DNA from 3 places in the Streptomyces sp. NBC_01497 genome. Region 3 is predicted to be linked to each of the others. Evidence: riboswitches for the same ligand, from Rfam matches in the RefSeq annotation. Region 3 holds a riboswitch; each other region holds the start of a gene.

Region 1 (3,267 bases), 2.0 Mb from region 3:
GCGCGCGGCAACGACCGGGCGCTCGTCGTCACCGACGCGGTCTTCTCCGTCGACGGGGACGCGGCTCCGCTGCGCGCTCTCGCCGACGTCTGCCGCACCCGGGGGGCGGCCCTGCTCGTCGACGAGGCGCACGGCCTCGGGGTGCTCGGCCCCGGCGGGAGCGGCGCCCTGCACGCGGCCGGACTCGCGGACGGGGAGGGGCGGGTGGCGGACGGGGTGGTCGCCACGGTGACCCTGTCCAAGTCGCTGGGCAGCCAGGGTGGCGCGGTCCTCGGCCCGGCGCGGGTCGTCGAGCACCTGGTCAACACCGCGCGCACGTTCATCTTCGACACGGGTCTGGCCCCGGCCGCGGCCGGCGCGGCTCTCGCCGCGCTGCGGCATCTGCGCGCGCGGCCCACGCTCGCGGACCGGGCCCGCGGGGTCGCCAGGGAACTGCACTCGTCCCTGACCGCGGCGGGCCTCGAAGCCGTACGCCCCGACGCCGCCGTCGTCTCGGTCCGTGCGCCGTCGCCGGGCGCGGCCCTGGCGTGGGCCGCCGACTGCCGGCGCGCGGGTCTCGCTGTCGGGTGCTTCCGGCCGCCGTCGGTCCCGGACGGGATCTCCCGTATCCGCCTGACCGCGCGCGCCGACCTCACCGACGACGCCGTCGAGCGGGCCGTCCGTACGATCGTCGAAACCGCGCCCGAGCGCTGAGCCCGCGCACGGGGGACCGGGTACGGCCCCAAAACCGGCTGGCTGTCGAACAGTTCACTGCTTCGGGCGACAGATGCCTGCATATCGCGGCGAATGGGCCCTTCCGGCGGCACGATGGACCCCACGCCGACACGGGATACCCAATCGCCGCCGACTCGTCCACGCCCCGTGTCGCGCCGTCGACCTCGTGCCCGCACTCGTGCCCGGACTCTTGCCCGGTGGAAAAGGGACAGCCGCGCCATGGCAGACCATCAGGAAGCATCCGTCACCCTGCCGAGTGAGCCGGCCTCGGTCCCCGTGGCCCGAAGATACGTCGCCGACATCCTGACGGAATGGGGCCTTCCGGTAGGTGCGGAGACTGCGGAAACGGTCCGCCTGGTGGTCTCGGAGCTCACGACGAACGCCGTCCTGCACACCTTCGGCCGCTCGCCGACCTTCACCGTGGACATCGCGCTCGACCGCCACGAACACCTCAGGATCGGCGTCACGGACAGCCACCCCGGCCGGCCCCAGCGGCTGCCCGCGGCCGTCCGGCAGGACAACGGGCGCGGCATGGTGATCATCCGCTGGCTGGCCGCCGAGTGCGGCGGGCAGATGTCCGTCACCCCGACAGCGGAGGGCGGCAAGACGGTCTGGATCACCCTGCCGTGGACGGCGGCGGTGTGAGGCTCGCGTTCCGCCGCCGCCACCACCGCCACCGTCCTCGACCCACGATCGGCTGACGCGGGGTCAGGCCACGCGTCCGTACCAGACGTCCTTGGTCCAGATGTGTTCGAGCCGCACCGAGGAGCCGGTCTTCGGCGCGTGCCAGATCCGGTTGTGGCCCGCGTAGATGCCCACGTGGTACACGTACCCGCCGCTGTGGAAGAAGACCAGGTCGCCCCTGCGCCTGGTGCGGGCGGAGACGTGTCTGGTGCGGTTGTACTGCTGCTGTGTGGTGCGGGGCAGCGACTTGCCCGCCTTCTTGTACGAGAACGCGGCGAGGCCCGAGCAGTCGAAACTGCGGGGACCCGTCGCGCCCCATCGGTACGGAGCCCCGGCCTTGGAGGCCGCGATGTGCACCGCCCGGGTGGCCAGGGGCGAGGCGGCGTGCGCGTCGGGCGTCGCGCCCGGGGCGACCAGGGTGCCCCCGACGGCGACGAGCGTGAGGGCCGAGACGGTGCCGGCGCGCGAGAACAGGGACGGGACATGAACCTGCGCAGTCATGCGCAACCCTTCGTCAGCCGCCTGTGAAGGATGACCTGTCGGGTTCGGGCCAACGAAGGTGCCCGGCCGCCTGAGCGGCTTCACCCCGAGGAACGGTCGCGTCGCCGCGCCGGTCCGTAACGCTCGGGTCCTCCACTCCTGCCGATCCACTCGTGTTCGCACGAAATCCGGTACGGCGGCAGGACTCGGCGTCCGCCCGGACCGCCTCACCAGGTGGCGAGGGCTTGCGAGCTGTCGCAGGGATCTTGACTCGCAGAGCGGCGATTTCCGAGTCGAAACGACGATATGTGAATCTCGTCACACTTGAGCCATTCGTGATGATATGAGGCGATCTGGGTGCGGTCCGGACCCCCTCCCGGCCCCCGCACCTGCGGGACTGTCCTCACGCGCGGCGAGCGCCCGGACGCCTCGCGCAACCCGGAAGCCCTCCGTGCGGCCGGTGCCTCCTAGGCCGAACGAGGAGGCGCCGGCGTCCCGGCTGGGCCATCCGTGGATGCCTCCGAGCGGACGTCAGCCGGCCGGGCCCGGCGGCAGCGCCACGCGGCCCGCCCGCCGCTCGCCGTCGAGTACCCGCAGGGCCCGGGCGAGCGTGCCCGTGTGCAGTTCCGACTCGCCCCGGCCGTGCATGCGGGTGAGTGCGTCGCGCAGTTCCAGGACGCGTGCCGGCAGCGCCTGCGCCGCCCGCAGCGCGGTGTACGTATCGGATTCGCGGGCCGGATTGATCCGGGCGATCAGGTCCACGACGGCCAGATAGCCGTCCACCACGTCGCACTCGGCCCGCGTCAGCGCGGGCAGCGGCGGCAGTTCCGGCGGGAGCACCGGGGGCTCACCGCCCCGCGCGGGTGATGCCGGGGCCGGACCCGGCATCCCGGCGGTCCACCACGTGGTCGACGAGGCCGAACTCCCGTGCGGCGTCGGCGTCCAGCACGGTGTCGCGGTCGAGGCTCTCCGCGATCGCGGCGGCGTCGCGGCCGGTGTGCAGGGCCAGCGTCCGCGTCAGGAACTCGCGCTGCCTGACGAGTTCCTCCGCGTGGATGAGCAGGTCGGACGGCTGCCCCTGGACCGGTTCCGTGAGCGACGGCTGCTGGAGCACGACGCGCGCGCCGGGCAGTGCCATCCGCTTGCCCGGTGCGCCGGCGGCCAGCAGGACGGCCGCCACCGAGGCGACCTGGCCGAGGCAGGTGGTGCTCACGTCGCACGAGATGACCCGCATCGTGTCGTAGATCGAGGTCATGGCGGTGAGGGAGCCGCCGGGGGAGTTGATGTACAGCGAGATGTCCTGGTCGGCCGCCGCGTACTCCAGATGCAGGAGTTGTGCGATCACGTCGTTGGCGGCCGTCTCGTCGACGGGTGTGCCGAGGAAGACGA
Region 2 (3,267 bases), 3.3 Mb from region 3:
CGCGGTGTCCTGCCCGCCGGTGCGGGACGGGCCGACCTGGAGCGGCTGCGGGAGCGTGGCGGCTGGCTCGCCGCGCTGAGCAGGCCCGTGCCGCCGGGCCTGCTGCCTGCCGCCGATCGCGAGGCCCACCTGCTGCTGCGGCAGGCCGGGGCCCGCGGTATCCCCGTCGTCGCGGAGGACCGCGGGCTCGGCATCGGCGCGGCGGTGGACCCGGACCGCGCCGGCGACTGGGCGCGGCGGACGCTCGCGCCGCTGCTCGACGAGCGGGCCGAGCCGGACGGCTCGGCGCTGGTCGAGGTGCTGCGCACCTGGCTCGGCTGCCACGGGGGCTGGGACCGTACGGCTCAGCTCACCGGTCTGCATCGCAACAGCGTCCGGCACCGGATCCGGCGCGTGGAACTGCTGCTCGGCGTCGACCTCTCCGACGCCGCGGTCCGCGCGGAGTTGCTGCTGGCGCTGGGCTGGTTCTCGGGGGCGCCCCGCCGAGACCATTTCCCTTTCCCCGCCGCCCATTTCACCGGCGAGGCGGCCCGGGGCGGCACGGAACACGAGTGAGCTTTCCGCCCATCGACTCGTTCCCGCAATCTCCCTGACCGCGTGTCAGGAATTCGGAGGGATTTGCCGGGAGACGGGACGCGAAAGGAATACGGCATCCCGGATTCGGCCCTGCGTGCTTTTCCGATCGCCCTTGGCCGGCATGATCGAAAAAAGGGGACCAGGGGTCGTTCTGCGCCTCTCGCGGTGAATGGGCAGCTCTGATCCGGCATCAATCTCCGCGCCGTCCGGGTCCTTGATCCGGAGTGACCTTATGGGCGATTTAGTGCTCTAAATCCCTAAGATCTGTTCTGGGGTGTTCGGGTAACTTGATGGCCTCTGGCGGGTGTTGTGCGGGGTGGTTGGTCGCCCTACGAGTGATATACGTCACCTGGGGGCGGATTCCACGCCCCCGAGGCCTCGCCCATTTCGTGCGCGCACAGGGCGTGTTGGGTTTTCATAAGGCCGTCGAGCGACCGGCCGGATCCTCGCTGTCAGCGTTTGGCGCATAGCTCAGTGAATTCACAACTTGTTTCGCCGCGAGGTCTTCGCTTACGTTCTCGTCATTCCGGACAGACCGCCGAATCCTGCCGCTGTCCGGATACCTCAACCAACAACCGCATCCATACGGCAGGAGCGGGGGACCCAGGTAAGTCGCCGAGCCGCGAAAGCGGACCGGCTAGGGGTCAAGTCGCATCCCATGCGGCCGGGCATCTCCAGCCCGAACCCGACAGCTCACCTCGCAGGCGACGGAGAGGAACTCAGCATGCCCAAAAAGGCCAGCCACCGTCGTCCCATGCCCCGAACGCTGACCCGCGGCCTCATGGTCGCAGGCGTGGGCGGTGCAGTGATCGCCGTACCTCTGCTGACCGCCGCCGCCGCCAACGCCGCGCCGGCCGCCCAGTCCGTGGCCCACGAGGCCGCGGTCCACCAGGCTCCGAAGGCCCCCGCGCAGGTCAGCGCGGCGGCGAAGAAGGCCGCCCACTCCGCGTACACCGTGGTCCGGGGCGACTCGCTCTCGAAGATCGCCCGCGACCACTCGCTCTCCGGCGGCTGGAAGAAGCTCTACCAGGACAACCGTGAGGCGGTCGGCGGCAACCCGTCGCTGATCCACCCCGGTCTCAAGCTCACGCTGAACGGCAAGGCCGCCCCCGCCGCCCGCACCACGGGTGAGGCGCGCAGCTCCGCCAACGGCTCCGCCCACAAGACCGTCATCAAGGCGCAGACCACCGCCGACGCCACCGCCGTCAAGACGGCGGCCCCGGCCAAGGCGGCCGCCCCGGTATACGCGAACAACCTGGACGGCTGGATACGCCAGTCGCTGAGCATCATGGGCCAGCACGGCATCCCCGGCAGCTACGACGGCATCTACCGCAACGTGATGCGTGAGTCGTCCGGCAACCCGCTGGCGATCAACAACTGGGACTCCAACGCGGCCAAGGGCACCCCGTCCAAGGGCCTGCTCCAGGTGATCGACCCCACGTTCCAGACGTACCACGTGGCCGGCACCTCGATGGACCCGTACGACCCGGTCGCGAACATCACGGCCGCGTGCAACTACGCCGCCGCGACGTACGGCTCGATCGACAACGTCAACGGCCCGTACTGACAGACGCCCCACCACTGACGGGCCCCTCGGACACACCGGGCCCGCCGGGCAACCCACAGGCCCGCCAGGCACCGCCTGGCGGGCCTGTGGCGTGTCCGCCCACGGCGGGCGGGCCGCGGTGGCCGGATCCCACCGGCTGCCGGGTCCGCCCTGGTGGCCCTCGACGAGCGCGGCCCGAGGCTCGTGGCGGGACGGGCCGCGCGGAGGCCGGGCCGCGCGGGTAGGGGGCCGCGGGTACGGGCGCCGCGGGTGAGGGTCGCGCGGGTAAGGCCCGCGCCGCCGCCGTCCCACCCGTCGTGCCGCCGCACCGCCCTCTATCCGGTGCCCCCGCCCACCGACCCCCTCCGGCCTGGCACCCCTGGTCTGCTCCCGGTGTCGCCTCAGCCCTCCACGACCCTGGTGTGCGCCCGTATATGAGTGTGATTTATGGGTCATATACGGGCAAATCGACCAGTGGGATGGGTGGGTTTCCCGGCGTATCACACCGACGTGTCCACGGCTTCGTGCGCGTCACACCGACACGATCAGGCTCCGGATGTCACACCGACGCGCCCAGGACAGCCCGGGTCGCACGGACGCGAGGCGCTCCCCACCCGTCGTCCCGGAGGAGCGGAGGCGCGGCCCGGATGACGGCAGCCGCGCGGGGCGGGTGCGAGGGGGCGGCCATGCGTGCGCGAGGGGGAGGATGTCGGATCCTGGAACGCGATGGCGAAAGCGGTGGCGGCGAGCCCGTGCGGGCCCGCCACCAGTGGCCGGGGTCAGGACGCGGAGTCCTTTTTGTTGGTAGATTCGCCATATGCCTGAGAAGGCGTCATGGGTACGCCGTTGATCTCGACGGTCTTGTACTGGCTGACCTTGGCGCAGGCCTTGGAGTCGTCCGCGGTGTCCGCGTGGGCCCCGGAGACCGCCGCCTTGGCGTCGGCCGTCGAGCCTCCCGCCCCTCCCGTCCCGGAACCGCCGGGGAACGCCGTGCCCGTCGGCCAGTCCGCACCGATCGTGAGCACGACCCCGTTCGCGTTCGACGAGGTCAGGTGGGAGGGGGGCAGGCCGAGCGCGTTCGCCGCCGTCTGCGCCGCCGCCTGCTGCCCTGGCCCGTAGGTCAGCGTGGTCTTCGACTGCGGCGC
Region 3 (3,267 bases):
GCAGCGACTACGCCGCCCGTCCCGACCTGGCCACCAAGTCCCAGCAGATCGCGGTGGCGGAGAAGATCCTCGCGGGGCAGGGCCCCCAGACCTGGGCGAGCTGTGCGGACTCGGCCGGTCTGCCGCAATCCAAGCCGGCGCCGAGCTCTGACGGGAGCGGCACCGACGGCGGGGGTCTGGGCGCTGTCCTGGGCGGCCTGCTCGGCGGCTCGCACGGTTCGGGCGGCTCCGCCGCGACGAACCCGTCCGGCACCCCGGCGACGACGGGCGGCACGGCCACCCCCGACCCGTCCGGAAGTTCCCAGACGTCCGGTGGCACGGCGACGGGGGACGACGGCACGAGCGGTACGCCGAACCCGTCCGCGAGCCCCTCGGGCTCCGCGTCGCCGGGTGTCTCCGGCTCGGGGCACGGCAAGGCGGGCGGCGGCACCTCCGCGAGGGGCGGCAAGCACCGCGCCGCGACGCCGGGCACCGCGCCCTCCACCGACGACGGGGGTTTCCCGCTCAGCGTGAGCCGCGACAACAGCGGCGGTCTCGCGTCCGGCTCGGAGACGAGCGGCGCGGGTTCCATCGGCAACTCCGACCTGCCGGGTGTCGTACCGGACTCGGGCGCGACGCCCGTCATCCACATCCCCTTCGCGCCGCACTACTCCGGCACGCACGCCGGGGGCGCCTCGCGTTCGCTGTTCCAGTTCCCGGACGAGGTCACCTGGACCTCTCCCGACGCGGCGCCGGCCGGCGCCGCCGCGCGTGCCACCGCGACTCCCTCGGCCACCGGCACGCCGTCCGGCACGCAGGGCGCTCAGGGTGCCCTGGGCGCCCCGGGTGGCGTCGGCGCGTCCGGCACGCCGTCGTCGGCGGCCGTGCCCGGCGGGACCGGCGCGCCCGGTACGACGACGGTCACGCCGGCGCCCTCGGGTTCGGCGGTGACCGGAGGCAAGCACCGTGGCGGCGCCGCGACCGAGGCGTCCCGCACCTCCACCCCGACGTCCGAAACGGACGGTGGGGGTCAGACCGGCCAAACCGGACGCCAGGTCGGATCGGGTGACACTTCGTCAGACGCGGGGACCCCGGCGGCGGATTCCGGGGCCCGCTACACCGTCCACGCCGGCGACAGTCTCTCCGGTATCGCGGTGGGCCAGCGGGTGGACGGCGGCTGGCAGGCCCTGTACGAGGCGAACAAGGCCGCGCTCGGGTCCGATCCGAACCACATCGTTCCTGGCCAGAGTCTCAGCCTCCCGGTGGGCTGACGCCTCAGGCGAAGCGGGGACGGCGCACGGGTGGCCACGAAGTGGCCCCCGTGCGCTGTCAGTTCGGCCCCCTATGTCCGATTCTGTGAAAATGAGACAAGCGTCTCTTCGGGTTGTTTGGTCGAAATGGGCCGTCAGATTCGCCTTTTTCAGGGCTCACCTGGGGAAATGCCGCCACCCGGGTGAACGCTATGAGTGTTATTACCGGGATGTCCTTCTTTGAAGATCTGACAGTCGTATGTTTACGGTCTTCACCGCTCGCACCGCGGGCCCTGTCGACCGAAACGCCGAATCCTGCCGTCGGTCGACCGGAACAGTCGTCGCGTCAAGCGCCGAAGGCAGGAGCGGGGGACCCAAGGTTCCGCCGCCGGACCGGGAAGGCTGTCCGTGAAGGACGGCCCAGCGGCCCGGCTTGGGGTTAAGCCGCGAGCGGTACGCACCGCCAGTGCGTACCGCGTGGACCACACACGTGGGCCGATCGCGACCGGGCAACTCACTGCGCCCGAACCCGACAGCTGACCTCGCAGGCGTCGGTGAGGAGATGCTTCATGCTGCGTTCGAGCAAGTCCCACAAGCACCGTCGCCCGTCCAAGGCCGTCCGCTACGCCGCGCTCGCAGGCGTCACCGGCGCCGTCGTCGCGGTCCCGCTGCTGTCCGCCACGTCGGCCTCCGCCGCGTCCGTCTCCGAGTGGGACCAGGTCGCGAGTTGCGAGTCCGGCGGCAACTGGGCGATCAACACCGGCAACGGCTTCTACGGCGGCCTCCAGTTCACCAGCTCCACCTGGTCGGCGTACGGCGGCACCGCCTACGCGGCCCAGGCCAACCAGGCCTCGAAGTCCCAGCAGATCGCCATCGGCGAGAAGGTCCTCGCGGGCCAGGGCAAGGGCGCCTGGCCGGTGTGCGGCAAGGGCCTCTCGGGCCCCGGCGGCTCCGGTGCGGCCCCGAGCACCTCCACCTCCACACAGTCGGCCCCGGCCAAGCAGCAGAGCCAGCCGCAGGCGAGCCCGGCGCGGCAGCGCCCGGCCCAGCCCGCGAGCCGTGGCAGCGCCCGCCCCACCGTGATCAAGAAGGGTGACGGTGAGTACAAGGTCAAGGGCGGCGACACCCTGTCCACGATCGCCTCGGCGCACCACGTCAAGGGCGGCTGGAAGAAGCTGTTCGACCTGAACAAGAAGATCGTCACGGACGCCGACGTGATCTACCCGGGCCAGCAGCTGCACCTGCACTGACCGGTACTCCCGCGCACCGTTCCCGCGCACCGCTCCCACCCGGCCGTTCGGCCGGACCTGCTCCGGCGGGCCCGGTCGGTCTCCCACCGGCCGGCTGGGGGAGACGGGGCGCCGGGCGCGGCGCCACCCGGACGAGAACCCTGACGCGACGGTCCCCGGCCGGTTGGAGCGGTCCGGCCCCCCGAGGGCCGGGCCGCTTCGTCGTCCACCGGGCGCCCGGACGGGGGCGAACTTCCCGGAACGTGCGGGGAGGTTCGCCCGCCCTCGGTCGCGTGCGCCGGGGGGTTCCCGCCCCCGGCGACGGTCCGCCGGGGAGGCGAACCGTCCCCGGTGACCGCGGCGGTCGTCGGCCGCCGGTTCGCCGGATTTGTCACCGCGCATCTGGCGGCCCGCGCGCCCATGTGATCGCCCGGCCACCCGTCCGGGCGTCCGGCCCCCGCACGTATGGGCGTGGGGACTGCCCGGGGCACTTCCCGGCGCCCGCGCCGGTTAGGCTCTTGGCGCAAGGACTACAGACGCAGACCCTGCGCTCCCCACGTCACTTCCCAGAAGGAGATGCTCGTGCCGTCGATCGACGTCGTCGTAGCCCGGGAAATCCTCGACTCCCGAGGTAACCCCACCGTCGAGGTCGAGGTCGGCCTCGACGACGGCAGCACCGGCCGTGCTGCCGTCCCCTCCGGCGCCTCCACCGGCGCCTTCGAGGCCCTTGAGCTGCGGGACGGTGACCAGAACCGCTACCAGGGCAAGGGCGTGGAGAAGGCCGTGCTCGCGGTGATCGAGCAGATCGG

The links. A riboswitch is a leader RNA that binds a small molecule or an ion and turns the genes downstream of it on or off. The one in region 3 is predicted to bind cyclic di-AMP.
Region 1: linked by a shared signal. The riboswitch ahead of OG310_RS30125 (C40 family peptidase) and the one ahead of OG310_RS21510 (transglycosylase family protein) in region 3 are both predicted to bind cyclic di-AMP.
Region 2: linked by a shared signal. The riboswitch ahead of OG310_RS07675 (LysM peptidoglycan-binding domain-containing protein) and the one ahead of OG310_RS21510 (transglycosylase family protein) in region 3 are both predicted to bind cyclic di-AMP.

Annotation. Positions count from the first base shown of each region.
Region 1 covers NZ_CP109427.1:7,106,869-7,110,135, forward strand. The annotation lists gene OG310_RS30115 (8-amino-7-oxononanoate synthase) at 1-693, shown strand, start outside; gene OG310_RS30120 (ATP-binding protein) at 934-1,359, shown strand; gene OG310_RS30125 (C40 family peptidase) at 1,423-1,899, opposite strand; cyclic di-AMP (ydaO/yuaA leader) riboswitch at 1,903-2,082, opposite strand; gene OG310_RS30130 (hypothetical protein) at 2,410-2,718, opposite strand; gene OG310_RS30135 (ATP-dependent Clp protease proteolytic subunit) at 2,726-3,267, opposite strand, start outside.
Region 2 covers NZ_CP109427.1:1,797,825-1,801,091, reverse strand. The annotation lists gene OG310_RS07680 (PucR family transcriptional regulator) at 1-555, shown strand, start outside; cyclic di-AMP (ydaO/yuaA leader) riboswitch at 1,140-1,298, shown strand; gene OG310_RS07675 (LysM peptidoglycan-binding domain-containing protein) at 1,301-2,143, shown strand; gene OG310_RS07670 (LCP family protein) at 2,902-3,267, opposite strand, start outside.
Region 3 covers NZ_CP109427.1:5,090,573-5,093,839, forward strand. The annotation lists gene OG310_RS21505 (transglycosylase family protein) at 1-1,250, shown strand, start outside; cyclic di-AMP (ydaO/yuaA leader) riboswitch at 1,571-1,795, shown strand; gene OG310_RS21510 (transglycosylase family protein) at 1,799-2,479, shown strand; gene eno (phosphopyruvate hydratase) at 3,035-3,267, shown strand, end outside.